2 regions of the Streptococcus parapneumoniae genome follow, and region 1 is predicted to be linked to the other one. Evidence: riboswitches for the same ligand, from Rfam matches in the RefSeq annotation. Region 1 holds a riboswitch; the other holds the start of a gene.
The links. A riboswitch is a leader RNA that binds a small molecule or an ion and turns the genes downstream of it on or off. The one in region 1 is predicted to bind thiamine pyrophosphate.
Positions count from the first base shown of each region.

Region 2: another riboswitch for thiamine pyrophosphate. It lies ahead of SP4011_RS08275 (ECF transporter S component); the one in region 1 lies ahead of SP4011_RS11205 (thiamine-binding protein).

Region 1 covers NZ_AP026968.1:2,284,402-2,292,120, forward strand. The annotation lists gene SP4011_RS11185 (CtsR family transcriptional regulator) at 1-408, opposite strand, end outside; gene SP4011_RS11190 (ABC transporter ATP-binding protein) at 527-1,255, opposite strand; gene SP4011_RS11195 (ABC transporter substrate-binding protein) at 1,255-2,262, opposite strand; gene SP4011_RS11200 (ABC transporter permease) at 2,300-3,058, opposite strand; gene SP4011_RS11205 (thiamine-binding protein) at 3,021-3,311, opposite strand; TPP riboswitch at 3,380-3,482, opposite strand; gene cbpD (choline binding-anchored murein hydrolase CbpD) at 3,565-4,683, opposite strand; gene SP4011_RS11215 (Veg family protein) at 4,877-5,143, opposite strand; gene dnaB (replicative DNA helicase) at 5,145-6,497, opposite strand; gene rplI (50S ribosomal protein L9) at 6,541-6,993, opposite strand; gene SP4011_RS11230 (DHH family phosphoesterase) at 6,990-7,719, opposite strand, start outside.
Region 2 covers NZ_AP026968.1:1,589,015-1,596,733, reverse strand. The annotation lists gene thiM (hydroxyethylthiazole kinase) at 1-683, shown strand, start outside; gene thiE (thiamine phosphate synthase) at 685-1,314, shown strand; TPP riboswitch at 1,524-1,612, shown strand; gene SP4011_RS08275 (ECF transporter S component) at 1,770-2,330, shown strand; gene SP4011_RS08270 (ABC transporter ATP-binding protein) at 2,331-3,716, shown strand; gene SP4011_RS08265 (energy-coupling factor transporter transmembrane component T) at 3,718-4,368, shown strand; gene tenA (thiaminase II) at 4,379-5,071, shown strand; gene thiW (energy coupling factor transporter S component ThiW) at 5,076-5,600, shown strand; gene SP4011_RS08250 (hydroxyethylthiazole kinase) at 5,600-6,403, shown strand; gene thiE (thiamine phosphate synthase) at 6,396-7,028, shown strand; gene thiD (bifunctional hydroxymethylpyrimidine kinase/phosphomethylpyrimidine kinase) at 7,236-7,719, opposite strand, start outside.

The sequences.
Region 1 (7,719 bases):
TCGAAGGACTGGAGCTTCTTCTCCTAGAACGCGATTCAAAGCTACTGATACTAGCAAATTCATCTCCTGCTTGGTCATCAATTCCTGCTCAACCAAAAGCTGCAGAATATCTTCATAAATTTCTTGACTGACCCGCTCACCAATCGAGTAAAGCAGCTCCCTGAGCATTTCATGATGACTAGAAAACTCAATCCGTCCTATACGAATATAGCCTCCGCCACCACGCTTACTTTCAACCAAGTAGCCTCTACTTTCAGTAAATCGTGTCTTGATCACATAGTTAATCTGACTAGGGACAACCTGAAAGGTATCTGCCAATTGACTACGTTGCAACTCCACGATACCAGATTGATCTAAAATCGCCTTGATGTAGGCCTCAATATGATCCGATGTATTTTTAAATCTCATTACAAACCCACCTCTCTCTTTAAACCTTGACTATCTTTGACTATTATACCGAAATTTTCTCATTTTTAAAAGAAAAAGGGCGCTGGTAAAGGATAATCTTCACCAACTCCCACTTTTTCTACTTATCTAAGCCTAATTCTGTCAAGATTTGACGTTTGTAGGCAATCTTTTGGACTTCCTTGTCCTCATCTTCAGACCAATCTAGATCAATTTCTGAAACAATCTGACCAGGGCGATTTTTCAAGATATAGATGCGGTCGCTGAGATTGAGGGCCTCCTCGATACTATGCGTGATAATCAAGGTTGTCAGGTGCAACTGCTTGTGAATCTCAAGGTACCAAGCGTGGAGTTCCATCTTGGTCATCTCATCCAAGGCACTAAAGGCTTCATCTAAGAGAAAGAGCTTGTGCCCGAAAAGGTAAGTTCGAAGCAAGGCTACACGCTGACGCATCCCACCGCTGAGTTCATGGGGATACTTGTCCCGTACCGCTGTCAACTGGAAGGTCGCAAGAATGTCATCCGCGCGAGCAATAGCTTCCGCCTTATCCACTTTTTGAATCAAGAGGGGCAGGATGATATTTCCAAGCACCGTCTTGTGTTCCAAGAGCAAATCCTTTTGCAACATATAACTCACGCGTCCCTTAGGATTTTCCTCGCCATCAAGAACAATTCTCCCTGACTGAACTTCTAAAATCCCAGCGATTAGATTAAAGAGGGTGGTCTTTCCAACACCACTTGGGCCTAGGATGGAAACCACTTCACCTGAAGTGACTTTCAGATTGATGTCCTCTAAAATCCTCTCCTGACCATAGGCATAACTGACGTGTTCTAGTCTTATTTCTGTCATTATTTCACAAATTCGTTGGTAAAGCCTTTGTCTGTCAAGTCTTCTTTAAGGATACCATTTTCTTTATCCCATTTGTAGAAGGCGTTCCAGCGAGCTGCATCAAATTGACCCCATTTTTCCTTGTCGCTTGCGTATTCTTTTGACAAGTATTTTTGAGATTCGATGACAAAGTCACGTTTTTCCTTGAGTTCAGGTGCATTCTTGATGAGAATATCAGCTGCTTCTTCCGGATGCTCCATAGCATATTGGTAGCCTTTTTTGATAGCTTGGATGACTTTACGAGCTTCTTCTTTGTTATCTTTCAAATAGTCGTTGTTTGCGATGATGACTGGTGAGTAGTAGTCAAATTCTTTAACGTAGTCTTTCAAATACATGAAGTTAGCCTCTACACCTTGAGATTTAGCAAGAATTCCATCCCAACCGTAGTAGATCCAAGCAGTATCAAAAACGCCATTGGCAATCGGTGTGATTGAGTTTGAGTCGTTGTTTGGTACTTTTTCAACTTTTTCAAAGTCTCCACCTTGAGATTCTACTAAGGTTTTCAACATAGCAAGTTCAGTTGGGTCATTCCAAGTTCCGTATTTCTTACCAACCAAGTCCTTTGGACTAGCTACATTGTCAGATTTACGAGAAATGATTCCTGATGTATTGTGTTCTACGATAGCTGCAACAGCAGTAATTCCTGCCCCTTTTTCCAATTTTTTAGCCATGTAGTCTTGGAAATACACTGCAAATGGTGCCTTACCATTGATAACCAAGTCAGAAGAACTTTCTTCTGGTGGCAATTTCAAATCAACATCCACTCCAGCTTCTTTGAAATAGCCTTTTTCCTTGGCAACATAAAGCCCTGTGTGGTTGGTATTTGGTGTCCAGTCTAGGATAAAGTCAATTTTCTTGAGTTCTGCCTCTTTGTTATCCTTAGAAGCAGTTCCTTGGCCACAAGCTACAAGCACAACAGCTACAAGAGCTGTCACAAGCGTTAAAAACACTTTCCATGTTTTCTTCATTTTGATTTCCTCTTTTCTTTTTTGAAACATTCTAATTCTACGAACGTTTCCATTTAATCACATATTTCTCGCTGATATCGACCAACTTCATACCAAGAAGACTGATAATCGATACCAGAATAATAATAGCAAACATGGTATCATACTGAAACAGTTTCTTGGACTGAATCATGTAGACACCTAGTCCTTCAAAGCCTCCCAACCACTCAGATACCACTGTTGTGATAAAGGCGTAGGAGACACTGACCCTCAGACCTGCATAAAAGTAAGGCAGGCTGACTGGAATTTTAAAATGCCACAGGATTTGCCAAGGCTTGGCCCGCATCAGACTAAACAAGGTCAGAATATCCTTGTCGCAATGCCTAAAACCGTCCAAAATGCTGACGATGATAGGGAAGGTTGTCGTCAAGATAATCAGGACAATCTTAGGCAAAATGCCATAACCTAGCCACAAGACCAAGATAGGAGCTATGGCAATGGTCGGGATAGTCTGAACAACCACCATCATAGGGTAAATCAGGTCATTGAGCCAAGTTAAACTATCCATAAGTACAGCCATGAGACAGGCAATCAAGACTCCCAAAATCAGTCCCAATAAAGCCACTCTCAAGGTCGCCCAGCTATGGTGCCAGAGAAATTCTCTGTCACGAACAAAGGACTGGAGAATTTCAAGAGGTGTCGGCAGGATAAACTTGGGGAGAAGTTTAAGAAAACCTGCTAACTGCCAGATTGACAAGACTCCCAGAAAGCCCAATAGACTAATGTGTCGTCTCAGTATACTTTTCAAGTTTCTCATCAATACTTAAAATCTCTCCTACATTTATTTTGACATTGGCAAAGACATTATCTGCCTCCTGCCCTGCCACTTCCAGCGCTTCTTTGAGAATACGCATGAGCTCATCAAACTCCCCTTCCAAGACCGTTTCAAATGGTGTCACCACCATGGTCACTTCTTGAGCTTGCAGGTAAGCAATGACCTGATCGATAACAGCTATCCGATCAATCCCCTGCGCTAGGGGTAAAACTTGCAAGGCAATGCTTGCTTTCATAAAAACCTCCTCTTCTCGTTTTCCTTTGACAAAAAGAAAAACCTTTGCCATATATGGAAAAGGTCAAGAATAGACTAAGTATCGTTCCCTACGCTGGCATTACCCAGATCAGGTGCGGTCGAAGTTTAACACTTCCTCTCAGACTGTACACAGACTCCCATATATTATATAGATATATGATAGCGCAAAATAAGAAAAATGTCAAGGAAACTGCTTACAGAAAAGAGCAGGAAAAATTTCCTACTCCAATTTTCTATACTCGTTCTCCATCACTGTTTACTCTGTAGCCATCCACCGTCGTATTAACAGCTAAGGCACCTGAAGAGTAAGAATAATACCACTTACCAGAAACTTGATACCAGCCTGTTTTCATTGCCCCTGAACTATCCAGGTAATACCACGAGCCATTCTCCTTTAACCATCCTGTCTGCATTTCACCAGATGATTTCAAATAATACCAGCTAGAACCATCTTTCAACCATCCCGTTGATTTATACCCATTTGATTTGAAATGATACCAACTACCATTTATTTTCTTCCAACCGACAGTTGAACTGTTATTGGATCCATAGTTAGAGCTATTTCCTGATTGGTTCTGATAATTTTGTGAAGAAGTCACTCCCTCTAGCTGGATATAACGACGACTTCCGTTATAAGCCGTATAGCTCATCCACTTGTATCCATCTTTTTCGAGAATTTGATCATAATGAACATTCTCCCCAGGATAATAGTAATCAATTGCAGTTGCGCTAGCTAGTGGCTGATTTTTGATAGCAGACTTGCTCTTAAAATAATGTGTTCCTCCTATTGAAACTGAGGTTTGACTATTCCCCACACTACCACCAGCCAAATCTTTAAAATGAATAAAACCAGTCATGGTATTTGCTTTTATACTTCGTTTATTATAGGCTTCTGTATAACCATAGTTATATTCCTCGATCTCAATCTGATCTCCCATTACATTTGACACCCAGGCAACATGCCCATAAGTTCCTGCAGTAGACCAAGCAATGGAGCCAATCGTCGGTGTATTATCTACACGATAGCCTTCACGACGAGCACGATGCCCCCATTCATTCGCATTTCCATAAGCCCTTGGAATCTCAAAACCATTGACATTACTCAAACGAAAGGCTGCAAAAGAAGTACACTGACGAGAATACATGCGCCACTGATCAATCTCCTGGCTCCCATTTTTATAATAAACAGGATAATCATCCCCTCGCGCAATCGATCCATTTCCTCCAGAATAGGCATAGACACTATCACTCGCTGCTAACATCAATCCTACTACTAAAAAAGGAACAAGCTTTTTAACTGACATCTTCAAGTAATAACTTGTCCCTCTTACTATAAACGGTAAAATTTTCATTCTTCCTCCTTGAAAATAATATAGTACTCAATGAAAATCAAAGAGCAAACTAGGAAGCTAGGCGCAGGCTGTACTTGAGTACGGCAAGGCGAAGCTGACGTGGTTTGAATTTGATTTTCGAAGAGTATAAATCGAAGATTGCCTTCACTTAAACTATTCGGAGAAAAAAGAAAAAGTGAGAAAATTTCTCACTTTAGTCCAGATAATGAATCAAATTCTTTTCAGTAAGGATATCTGAGTAAGTAAAGGACTCAACATAAACATTAGCTTGTTTATCTCCTTCAACATTCCCAAATTCAACAATAAAGAGGGATGGATAAACTTCAATTAACTTACCCAATCTATTTTTTTGGCGCTTACGTCCATTTTCCAAGGTCATTTCAATTACATGACCCTCATGCGCCTTGATTTCCTCTTTAATTTTTTTCATCTTAGCTACATCTGTAAATGCATCTGTCATTTTATGCCTCCCTTTTTGAGATACTTGAAAATTTATTGTATTCTTTTTGGAAAATCAATTCCACTGTTCCACGAGCTCCACTACGGTTTTTCTCGATAATAACTTCCACCTTATTATTTGGGATACCGTCCTCTTCTTCACCACCACGCTCATAGTAGTCGTCGCGATAAAGAAAGGCTACGATATCAGCATCCTGCTCGATAGACCCAGATTCACGAATATCAGACAAGACCGGTCTCTTATCCTGACGTTGTTCTACCCCACGAGAAAGCTGACTAAGAGCGATTACTGGTACCTTCAGTTCTTTTGCTAGGATTTTCAACTGACGTGAAATTTCTGAAACCTCTTGTTGACGATTTTCCCGACCAGTTCCCGTGATAAGCTGCAAATAGTCTATCAAAATCAAACCAAGATTTCCAGTTTCTTGAGCTAATTTACGTGAACGAGAACGAATCTCTGTAATCCGAATCCCTGGCGTATCATCGATATAGATACTTGCGTTTGCTAGGTTCCCTTGAGCAATGGTATATTTTTGCCACTCCTCATCGGTCAATTGACCTGTACGGATAGAATGCGACTCAACCAACCCTTCTGCCGCTAACATACGATCGACTAGACTTTCCGCACCCATTTCGAGTGAAAAAATAGCAACTGTTTTGTCCAACTTAGTCCCAATATTCTGAGCAATATTCAAGGCAAAAGCTGTCTTACCAACCGCCGGACGAGCTGCTAGAATAATCAACTCCTCCTCGTGTAGACCAGTCGTCATATGATCCAAATCACGATAACCTGTCGCAATACCTGTAATATCGGTCGTTTGTTGCGAGCGAGCTTCCAGATTTCCAAAGTTGACATTCAACACATCTCGAATGTTCTTAAACCCGCTTCGATTAGCATTTTCGCTGACATCAATCAGGCCTTTTTCTGCCTGAGCAATGATTTCATCAGCTGGTTGCGACGCTTCGTAAGCTTGGTTGACAGACTCTGTCAACTTAGCGATTAATCGCCGTAACATAGCCTTTTCTGCAACGATTTTAGCATAGTACTCCGCATTAGCAGAAGTTGGCACAGAATTGACAATCTCAACCAAGTAAGACAAGCCACCAATATTCTGTAAATCCCCTTGATTATCAAGAATGGTGCGAACAGTTGTTGCATCTATGGCATCACCACGATCGGATAAATCGACCATAGCTTGGAAAATCAAACGATGGGCATACTTAAAAAAGTCCCGAGACTCAATGTATTCTCGCACAAAAACAAGTTTACTCTCATCAATAAAGATAGCACCCAAAACAGATTGCTCAGCTAAGATATCTTGAGGTTGTACTCGTAACTCTTCTACTTCTGCCATCAGACTTCCCTTCCTTTTACAATCTTGTCAAGAAGGTGTAAACTTATCCTTCTTTCACACGAAGATTGATTACACTTGTGATATCTTGATAGATTTTCACTGGCACATCAATCAAACCAACCGCTCGAATCGGAGCTTGTACTTGAATATGACGTTTATCAATCTTAATTCCAAATTGCTTTTGCAATTCTTCTGCAATCTTCTTATTGGTAATAGAACCAAAGGTACGACCATCTGGACCAACTTTTTCAACAAATTCTACAACCGTTTCTTCTGCTTCAAGTTGGGCTTTAATTGCTTTTGCTTCTGCAATCATCTCAGCGTGAGCTTTCTCTTCGGATTTTTGTTTACCACGAAGTTCACCTACAGCTTGAGCAGTCGCTTCTTTGGCTAGATTCTTTTTGATAAGAAAGTTTTGTGCATATCCTGTTGGTACTTCCTTAATTTCGCCTTTTTTACCTTTTCCTTTAACATCTGCTAAAAAGATTACTTTCATTCTTCTTTCTCCTTTTCCTTTATTTCATTTAATACAATTTCTGTTAGTTTTTCACCTGCTTCTGACAAGGTTAAATCTTTAATTTGAGCTGCTGCCAAATTAAAGTGACCTCCACCTCCCAGTTCTTCCATAATCCGTTGTACATTCAGCTTACTACGACTCCGAGCTGAGATAGATATAAAGCCTTGTGTATTTTTCGCAAGAACAAAACTCGCTTCAATACCTGACATAGCTAACATGGCATCTGCTGCCTTACTAATAACAACTGTATCATAGCATTTCGAGTCCGTAGCCTCCGCTATCAATACATCTGAACCTAATTTACGCCCCTGTAAAATCAGTTCATTGACCTCACGATATTCTTCAAAATCTGTCGCAGCGATTTCTTGGATAGCAATACTATCACTTCCGCGCGTTCTGAGATAGCTAGCAACATCAAATGTCCGACTAGTCACTCGTGAGGTGAAATTTTTAGTATCCAGCATCATACCAGCCATCAAGACGCTTGCTTGCATACGACTCAAACGATTTTTCTTAGAATTCTGGAACTGAATCAATTCCGTTACCAACTCACTGGCACTACTTGCACCACTTTCGATATAAGTAATGACCGCATTATCTGGAAAATCCTGATCCCTTCTATGGTGGTCAATAACGATGGTCTGTGTAAACAAATCATAAAATTCTTTTGATAATGTTAAGGCTGTCTTTGAATGGTCTACAAGA
Region 2 (7,719 bases), 700 kb from region 1:
GTGCCTCACCAGCTATGAGCGAGTACCCAGCAGACTTAGAAGATTTATTAAAATATGCTGGAGGATTATTGATTAACATTGGGACTTTAACGGATGATAATTGGAAATTATACCAAGTTGCTCTGAAAATTGCAGAGAAATATAATGTCCCAGCAGTTTTAGATCCTGTAGCCTGTGGAGCAGGAGAATATAGAAAAAAAGTAGCAGATGATTTAATCAACAATTACAGACTAGCTGCGATTAGGGGGAATGCTGGAGAGATTGCTTCTTTAGTAGGTATAAATGTGGCATCTAAAGGAGTAGATAGTGCTGGTGTGGATAATATTGATGAGATTGCTCTAGCAGCCAACGCTAAGTTTCATATTCCAATAGTAGTGACTGGAGAAGTTGATGCGATTGCTGTTAATGGAGAAGTGGTAACGATTCATAATGGTAGTGCCATGATGCCAAAAGTCATTGGGACAGGATGTTTATTAGGGGCAGTGGTAGCAAGCTTTATCGGACTAGAAAAAGGTCAAGAATTGAAATCATTAGAAACAGCAATGTTGGTTTACAATATCGCTGGAGAAATGGCAGAAAAACGTCCAAATGGACATCTTCCTGGAACATTTAAAGTTGAATTTATGAATGCCTTATACGAGATTTCAGATGAAGATGTAAAGAAATTCAAAAGAGTGAAGTAAGATGTTTCATAAAGAATTACTAAAACTATATTTTATTTGTGGAACGACTACTTGCCAAGGAAAAGATCTATATACAGTCGTTGAGGAAGCCTTAAAAGGTGGTATAACCTTATTTCAATTCCGTGAAAAAGGTGAGGGAGCCCTGGAAGGTAAAGAAAAAGTTAAATTAGCAATTAAACTACAGGATCTTTGTAAAAAATACAATGTTCCGTTTATTGTTAATGATGATATTGATTTGGCGATGGAAATTGACGCTGATGGCGTACATGTAGGACAAGATGACCTTGGAGTTGATGAAATTAGAAAATTGATGCCAGATAAAATAATTGGTCTTTCTATAAAAAACGAGAAAGAATTTCAACAGTCAAAAGTTGAATATGTAGATTATGTTGGTGTTGGTCCTGTATTTGATACCCAGTCAAAAGATGATGCTGGTGGCGCTATAGGTTATGAAGGTCTTAAATTGATGAGAAAACTATTGCCACAAATGCCCTTAGTTGCAATTGGTGGGATACAGACGCAACATATTAAAGACATTATGAAGACCAATGTTGACGGTGTTTCAATCATTTCAGCAATATCGTATGCAAAAAATATAGAAAAAACTGTTCGAGAAATGAGTGAACAATAGGTATCTATCCTTGGATTCTAAGTAAGTGGAAGTTTTCCTTTTCTAAAAAGATATGTCCAGATTCAGTTTAAATAGCTAATCTATCAAACAAGACATTTGGTTTTTGCAAAAGAAAGATCTGCTGTCTTTGTGAGTGCAAGGCTGTATTTCCAGTTCAATTTCTTGAACTAGTATAAAATGTGTGTTATAATAATCATACAATTAAATAATAAAGACATTTGGGGTGCTTTAGGCTGAGATGATACCCATTGAACCTGATACAGTTAAGACTGGCGAAGGGAAATGTGAAAAGTTTTTTTCGTATGTCGAAAAGAACGGTCTAATCTTGTAAGCTAAACTCTAATTCCTATCTGTAATTAGAGTTTTTTCTTTTACGAAACTGGATGAAGGTGCTATAAAGCCTTTTGGTAGCTCACCTTGAGCACCCCACTTTTCTTTAAAAAAGGAGTTTTTTTATGTTGAAAAAATGGCAGTTAAAAGATGTTATCTTGCTTGCTTTCTTGTCTATCTTTTTTGGTGGGGTTTTCGTTGGTTCAGGATATGTGTATAATATTCTCAGCCTACTCTTAACACCTCTTGGTTTACAGGCTTTTGCCAATGAAATCCTTTTTGGACTCTGGTGTATGGCTGCGCCCATTGCTGCCATCTTTGTTCCGAGAGTCGGAAGTGCAACGATTGGAGAAGTGCTAGCTGCGCTTGCTGAAGTCCTTTATGGTAGCCAATTCGGTCTAGGTGCCCTTTTGTCCGGCTTGGTTCAAGGTTTGGGAAGTGAACTTGGTTTTATCGTAACTAGAAATCGCTATGAAAGTTGGCTCTCTCTAACTGCTAATAGTATTGGGATTACGCTTGTTAGCTTTATCTATGAATACATTAAGTTAGGTTACTACGCCTTTTCACTTCCGTTTGTCCTTTCCTTGCTTGTGGTACGTTTTATTTCTGTTTATTTCTTCTGTACCATTTTGGTTCGTGCCATTGTCAAACTCTATCATCAGTTTGCAACTGGAGGAAAGGCATAGATGGGGCTGGAATTACGGGAGATTCAGTCCCCAATCTTCTTTGAGCCGATTGATTTTACTTTTCATGCGCAAGCCTTTACCTTGTTAGTTGGGAGCAGTGGTTCTGGAAAATCGAGTCTCTTTCAAATGATTGCCCAAGTCAGTTCTCTTCCCTATAGCGGTCAAGTTCTGATAGATGAGAGCGAGGTCAGTCAGCTTTCTATCGTCAAACGTGTCCAGACGGTTGGCATTCTCTTTCAAAATCCCAATCATCAATTTACCATGGAGAGCTTGTTTGAGGAGCTGATTTTTACCTTGGAGAATATCGGCTATCCCGTTCAGGAAATTGATTCTAAAATAGCAGAGGTTGTCCAGCAATGTCGTTGCAAGGACATCTTGCACCGTCCCATCCATCACTTATCAGGTGGAGAAAAGCAAAAGGCTGCTTTGGCTGTTCTCTTTGCTATGAATCCTAGGGTCTATCTATTAGATGAGCCCTTTGCTTCCATTGATCGCAAGAGTAGGATAGAGATATTGGAGATTCTAAAAGAGTTGGTCTCTAATGGGAAGACAGTTATTTTGTGCGACCATGATTTATCTGATTATGAAGCCTATATCGACCATATGGTGGAGCTAAGAGACGGACAACTAAGGGAAGTGTTTCAAATCCCTTCCTCTGAGATGACACAGATTTCTTCAAAGAATGTTGCTTCTAGTCCAGAACTATTCCATATGGATCGAATGACTTGTGAGCTGGATAAGCGCTCCCTCTTTTCGATTGCGGATTTTACATTCTACCAAGGAATTTCTTGTATCTTGGGTGATAATGGTGTCGGGAAATCAACCCTCTTTCGGTCTATTCTTCAATTTCAAAAGTATAAGGGGCGCATTACCTGGAAGGGGACAGTCCTGAAAAAGAAAAAGAGTTTGTACCGTGACCTGACGGGTGTTGTTCAGGAAGCTGAGAAACAGTTTATCCGAGTCAGTCTGCGAGAGGAACTTCAATTAGATGGACCTGATTCTGAAAGAAATCAGCGAATTTTCCAAGCTTTACAATATTTTGATCTGGAGCAGGCTCTTGATAAGAGTCCCTATCAATTAAGTGGTGGCCAGCAAAAGATTTTTCAGCTCTTGACCATCTTGACCAGCAAGGCTTCTGTGATCTTGCTAGATGAACCTTTTGCAGGTTTGGATGATAGATCTTGCCATTATTTTTGTCAGTGGATTGTGGAGGAGAGCAATCAAGGAAGAAGTTTTCTGATCATTAGCCATCGTTTAGATCCTTTGATCTCTGTGGTTGATTATTGGATTGAGATGACTAGTCAGGGGCTCAGTCATGTGAAAGAAGTGACAATTACCAAACCACTTACATCTCAGAGTAGCAATATCCAAGGGGAGGTGAGATAGTATGGTCAAAGTAGCAACCCAGACACCGATTATCAGTCTCTTCTTGCTGATTTTATCCTTGGAAACATCTTTCATTCCTTCGATTGCTCTGAATCTTTCGGTAGTCGCATTCTGTATTCTCTTTATGGTCTATTGCCGTCGATTTAAAGTATTGGTTTGGATGATTCTGATTGCCATTTTGCCATCCTTTGCCAACTACTGGGCAGTTCAGTTACATGGGGATGCTTCGCAGGCAGTCATACTTGGAACGAGGGCCTTTGTGACCGTTTGTATCGGACTTGTCTTTATTTCCTCTATTTCACTAAAAGAGCTTCTCTTGTACTTGGCTCAAAAGGGGCTATCACGCTCTTGGTCCTATGCCTTGATTGTGGTATTCAATTCCTTCCCCCTCATTCAGCAAGAAATCAAGTCCCTAAAAGAAGCTTGCCTATTACGTGGTCAAGAACTGCATTTTTGGTCGCCCTTGATTTACAGCAAGGTTCTGATGACAGTCTTTAGGTGGCGCCATCTTTACCTGAGAGCCTTATCGGCGCATGGATATGACGAACATGCACAGGTGGAGAATAGCTATCGGACTTTTTATATTCCTCAAAGGACACTATTCATCTACCTGCTGTTCTTTTTATTGCTTCAAACCAGTCTATTTTTATAAAGGAGTTATTATGGAATTTACAGATATTGCGATGGAATTATCCAAGGAAGCTTGGCAGGCTTCCTTTCATCATCCCTTTGTTTTACAGTTGCAAGAGGGAAATTTAGAACCTGCCATTTTCCGCTATTACCTGATTCAGGATGCCTACTATCTGAAGGCCTTCTCAGAAATCTATCACCTTTTGGCTGATAAGACTTCAAACCAAGAGATGAAAAGACTCTTGAAACAAAATGCTCAGAGTTTAGTGGAGGGTGAGTTATTTATCCGCCAACAATTTTTCAAGGAATTGGAAATCAGCGACCAGGAAATGGAGCAACATCCAATCGCTCCAACTTGTTATCATTACATTTCGCACATTTATCGTCAATTTGCAGAGCCAAACTTAGCCATCGCTTTTGCAAGTTTGCTTCCTTGTCCTTGGTTATACCATGATATAGGGAAATCACTTAATCTTAAACCATCACCAAATCCTCTCTACCAACAATGGATTGAAACTTATATTACGGATGAGTTAGAGCAACAGATCAGAGAGGAGGGAGCGCTGGTCAATCAGCTCTATCGAGAAAGTGACGAGACAGACAAGAAAAAAATGCTAGATGCCTTCCACATCAGTGTTCACATGGAAGCCAAGTTTTGGGAGATGGCTTACCAACACCAGACATGGAAGAGCGATTTACAGTCTTTAGAAAAAGGAGAAGAATAGGAATATGAGAAAACACCAACTACAAGTTCACAAATTAACCATTTTATCTATGATGATTGCCCTTGATGTAGTCCTTACGCCTATCTTTCGAATTGAGGGAATGGCACCGATGTCCAGTGTAGTCAATATTCTAGCTGGAATCATGATGGGACCTGTTTATGCTTTGGTTATGGCTACAGTGACAGCCTTTATCCGTATGACTACTCAAGGGATTCCACCTTTAGCTCTCACAGGAGCGACTTTTGGAGCCCTCCTTGCAGGTTTCTTTTATAAGTATGGTCGAAAATTTCATTATTCCGCTCTAGGAGAAATTTTGGGAACAGGTATTATTGGTTCTATTGTTTCCTATCCTGTTATGGTACTCTTTACAGGATCGGCTGCTAAGCTTAGCTGGTTTATCTACACGCCTCGATTTTTCGGAGCGACCTTGATTGGTACAGCGATTTCCTTTATTGCCTTTCGATTTTTAATCAAGCAGGAATTCTTTAAAAAAGTGCAGGGATATTTCTTTGCTGAAAGGATAGACTGATGCAGGCATTTACAAACCCTTTTCCTATAGGCTCTAGTTCCCTCATTCACTGTATTACCAATGAGATTTCTTGTGAGATGCTGGCAAATGGGATTTTGGCTCTGGGATGCAAACCTGTCATGGCAGATGATCCCCGTGAGGTTCTTGATTTTACTAAGCAAAGCCAGGCTCTCTTCATCAATTTAGGGCATTTGTCAGCTGAGAAGGAAAAAGCAATCCGCATGGCAGCTTCTTATGCAACTCAAGTTTCTCTCCCAATGGTAGTAGATGCGGTTGGTGTATCAGCGTCGCCCATTCGTAAGAGCTTAGTTAAAGACCTTTTAGACTATAGACCTACGGTCCTTAAAGGAAACATGTCAGAAATTCGAAGTCTTGTTGGATTAAAACATCACGGCGTTGGGGTCGATGCGAGTGCTAAAGACCAAGAAACTGAGGATTTACTTCAAGTCTTGAAAGACTGGTGTCAGACCTATCCTGGTATATCATTCTTAGTCACAGGCTCCAGAGATCTCATCGTTTCGGAGAATCAAGTTGCTGTACTGGGAAATGGCTGTGCAGAATTAGACTGGATAACAGGGACAGGAGATTTGGTTGGAGCCTTAACAGCCGTTTTTCTCAGCCAAGGAAAGACTGGTTTTGAAGCTTCTTGCTTAGCAGTCTCTTATCTTAACATTGCTGCTGAGAGAATAGTTGTTCAAGGAATGGGATTGGAAGAATTTCGTTACCGAGTACTCAATCAGCTTTCGCTTCTAAGAAGAGATAAAAACTGGTTAGATGCCATCAAAGGAGATGTTTATGAATAGAGAAGCACTTAGACTATATCTGGTAACCAATCGCTATCAAGATTCCGTGGAAAGCTTTCTTGAAAAGGTTGAGACAGCCTGCCGTTCAGGGGTTACCATAGTCCAATTACGAGAAAAAAATCTCACAACCAATCAATATTATCAACTGGCAAAACAAGTCAAGGAAATAACAGATGCCTATCAGGTACCCTTGATAATCGATGATCGGTTGGATATCTGTCTTGCAGTCGATGCAGCAGGTCTGCATATCGGAGATGATGAATTACCAGTTTCGGTTGCCCGACAAGTCTTGGGCCCTGACAAAATCCTCGGTGTCACCGCTAAAACGGTTAAAAGAGCTCTGGAAGCGGAGAAATCAGGTGCAGATTACTTGGGTACAGGAGCCATTTTCCCAACTACCACCAAGGAAAATGCGCCCATCACTCTGATATCGACCTTGAAAACAATTTGCCAAACGGTTGCCATTCCAGTAGTTGCTATTGGAGGCTTGACTTCAGAGAATATTGACCAACTTATCGGCACGGGTATAGCTGGAGTAGCAGTCGTACGCGATCTGATGCAGGCAGAAGATATTGAGGCAAAAACCCAAGCCTTTTTATCAAAGCTGGATGACATTATTTCCTAACTAATACTCAATGAAAATTAAAGAGCAAACTAGGAAGCTAGCCGCAGGTTGCTCAAAGCCCTGCCTTGAGGTTTTAGATAAGATTGATGAAGTCAGCTCAAAATAGTGTTTTGAGGTTGCAGATGGAAGCTGACGTAGTTTGAAGAGATTTTCGAAGAGTATAAAAACTCTCTAATTCCCTTAAAGTGGGAACTAGAGAGTTTTTTCTTAATCTTTAAAAGTTGTATGGTTGACTGGGCCAGAACCATGACCGAGTTGCGGAGCATCTTGGATGGCTTTCGTAATAAAGGCCTTGGCCTTATCAACTGCCTGATAGAGAGTCTTGCCCTTGGCTAGTTCAGCCGTAATTACTGCAGCAAAGGTACATCCAGTACCATGGGTGTGACAGGTTTGAATTCTTGGGCTTTCCCAGAAAAATTGGTCATCCTTGGTAAAGAGGAAATCCTTGGCACCGCCTTCGAGATGCCCACCTTTGATGACGACAGACTGAGGACCAAATTCTTTTAAAATTAGGCGACCAGCACGCTGCATGTCTTCAGGATCATGGATTGAAAAACCAACAATCTCTTCTGCCTCAGGAAGATTTGGCGTAATAATCGTTGCTAGAGGTAGTAAGTTTGTTTTGAGATAGTCTCTAGCAACTGAGTCGATCAAGGCATCTCCACTTGTAGCAACCATAACAGGATCAAGG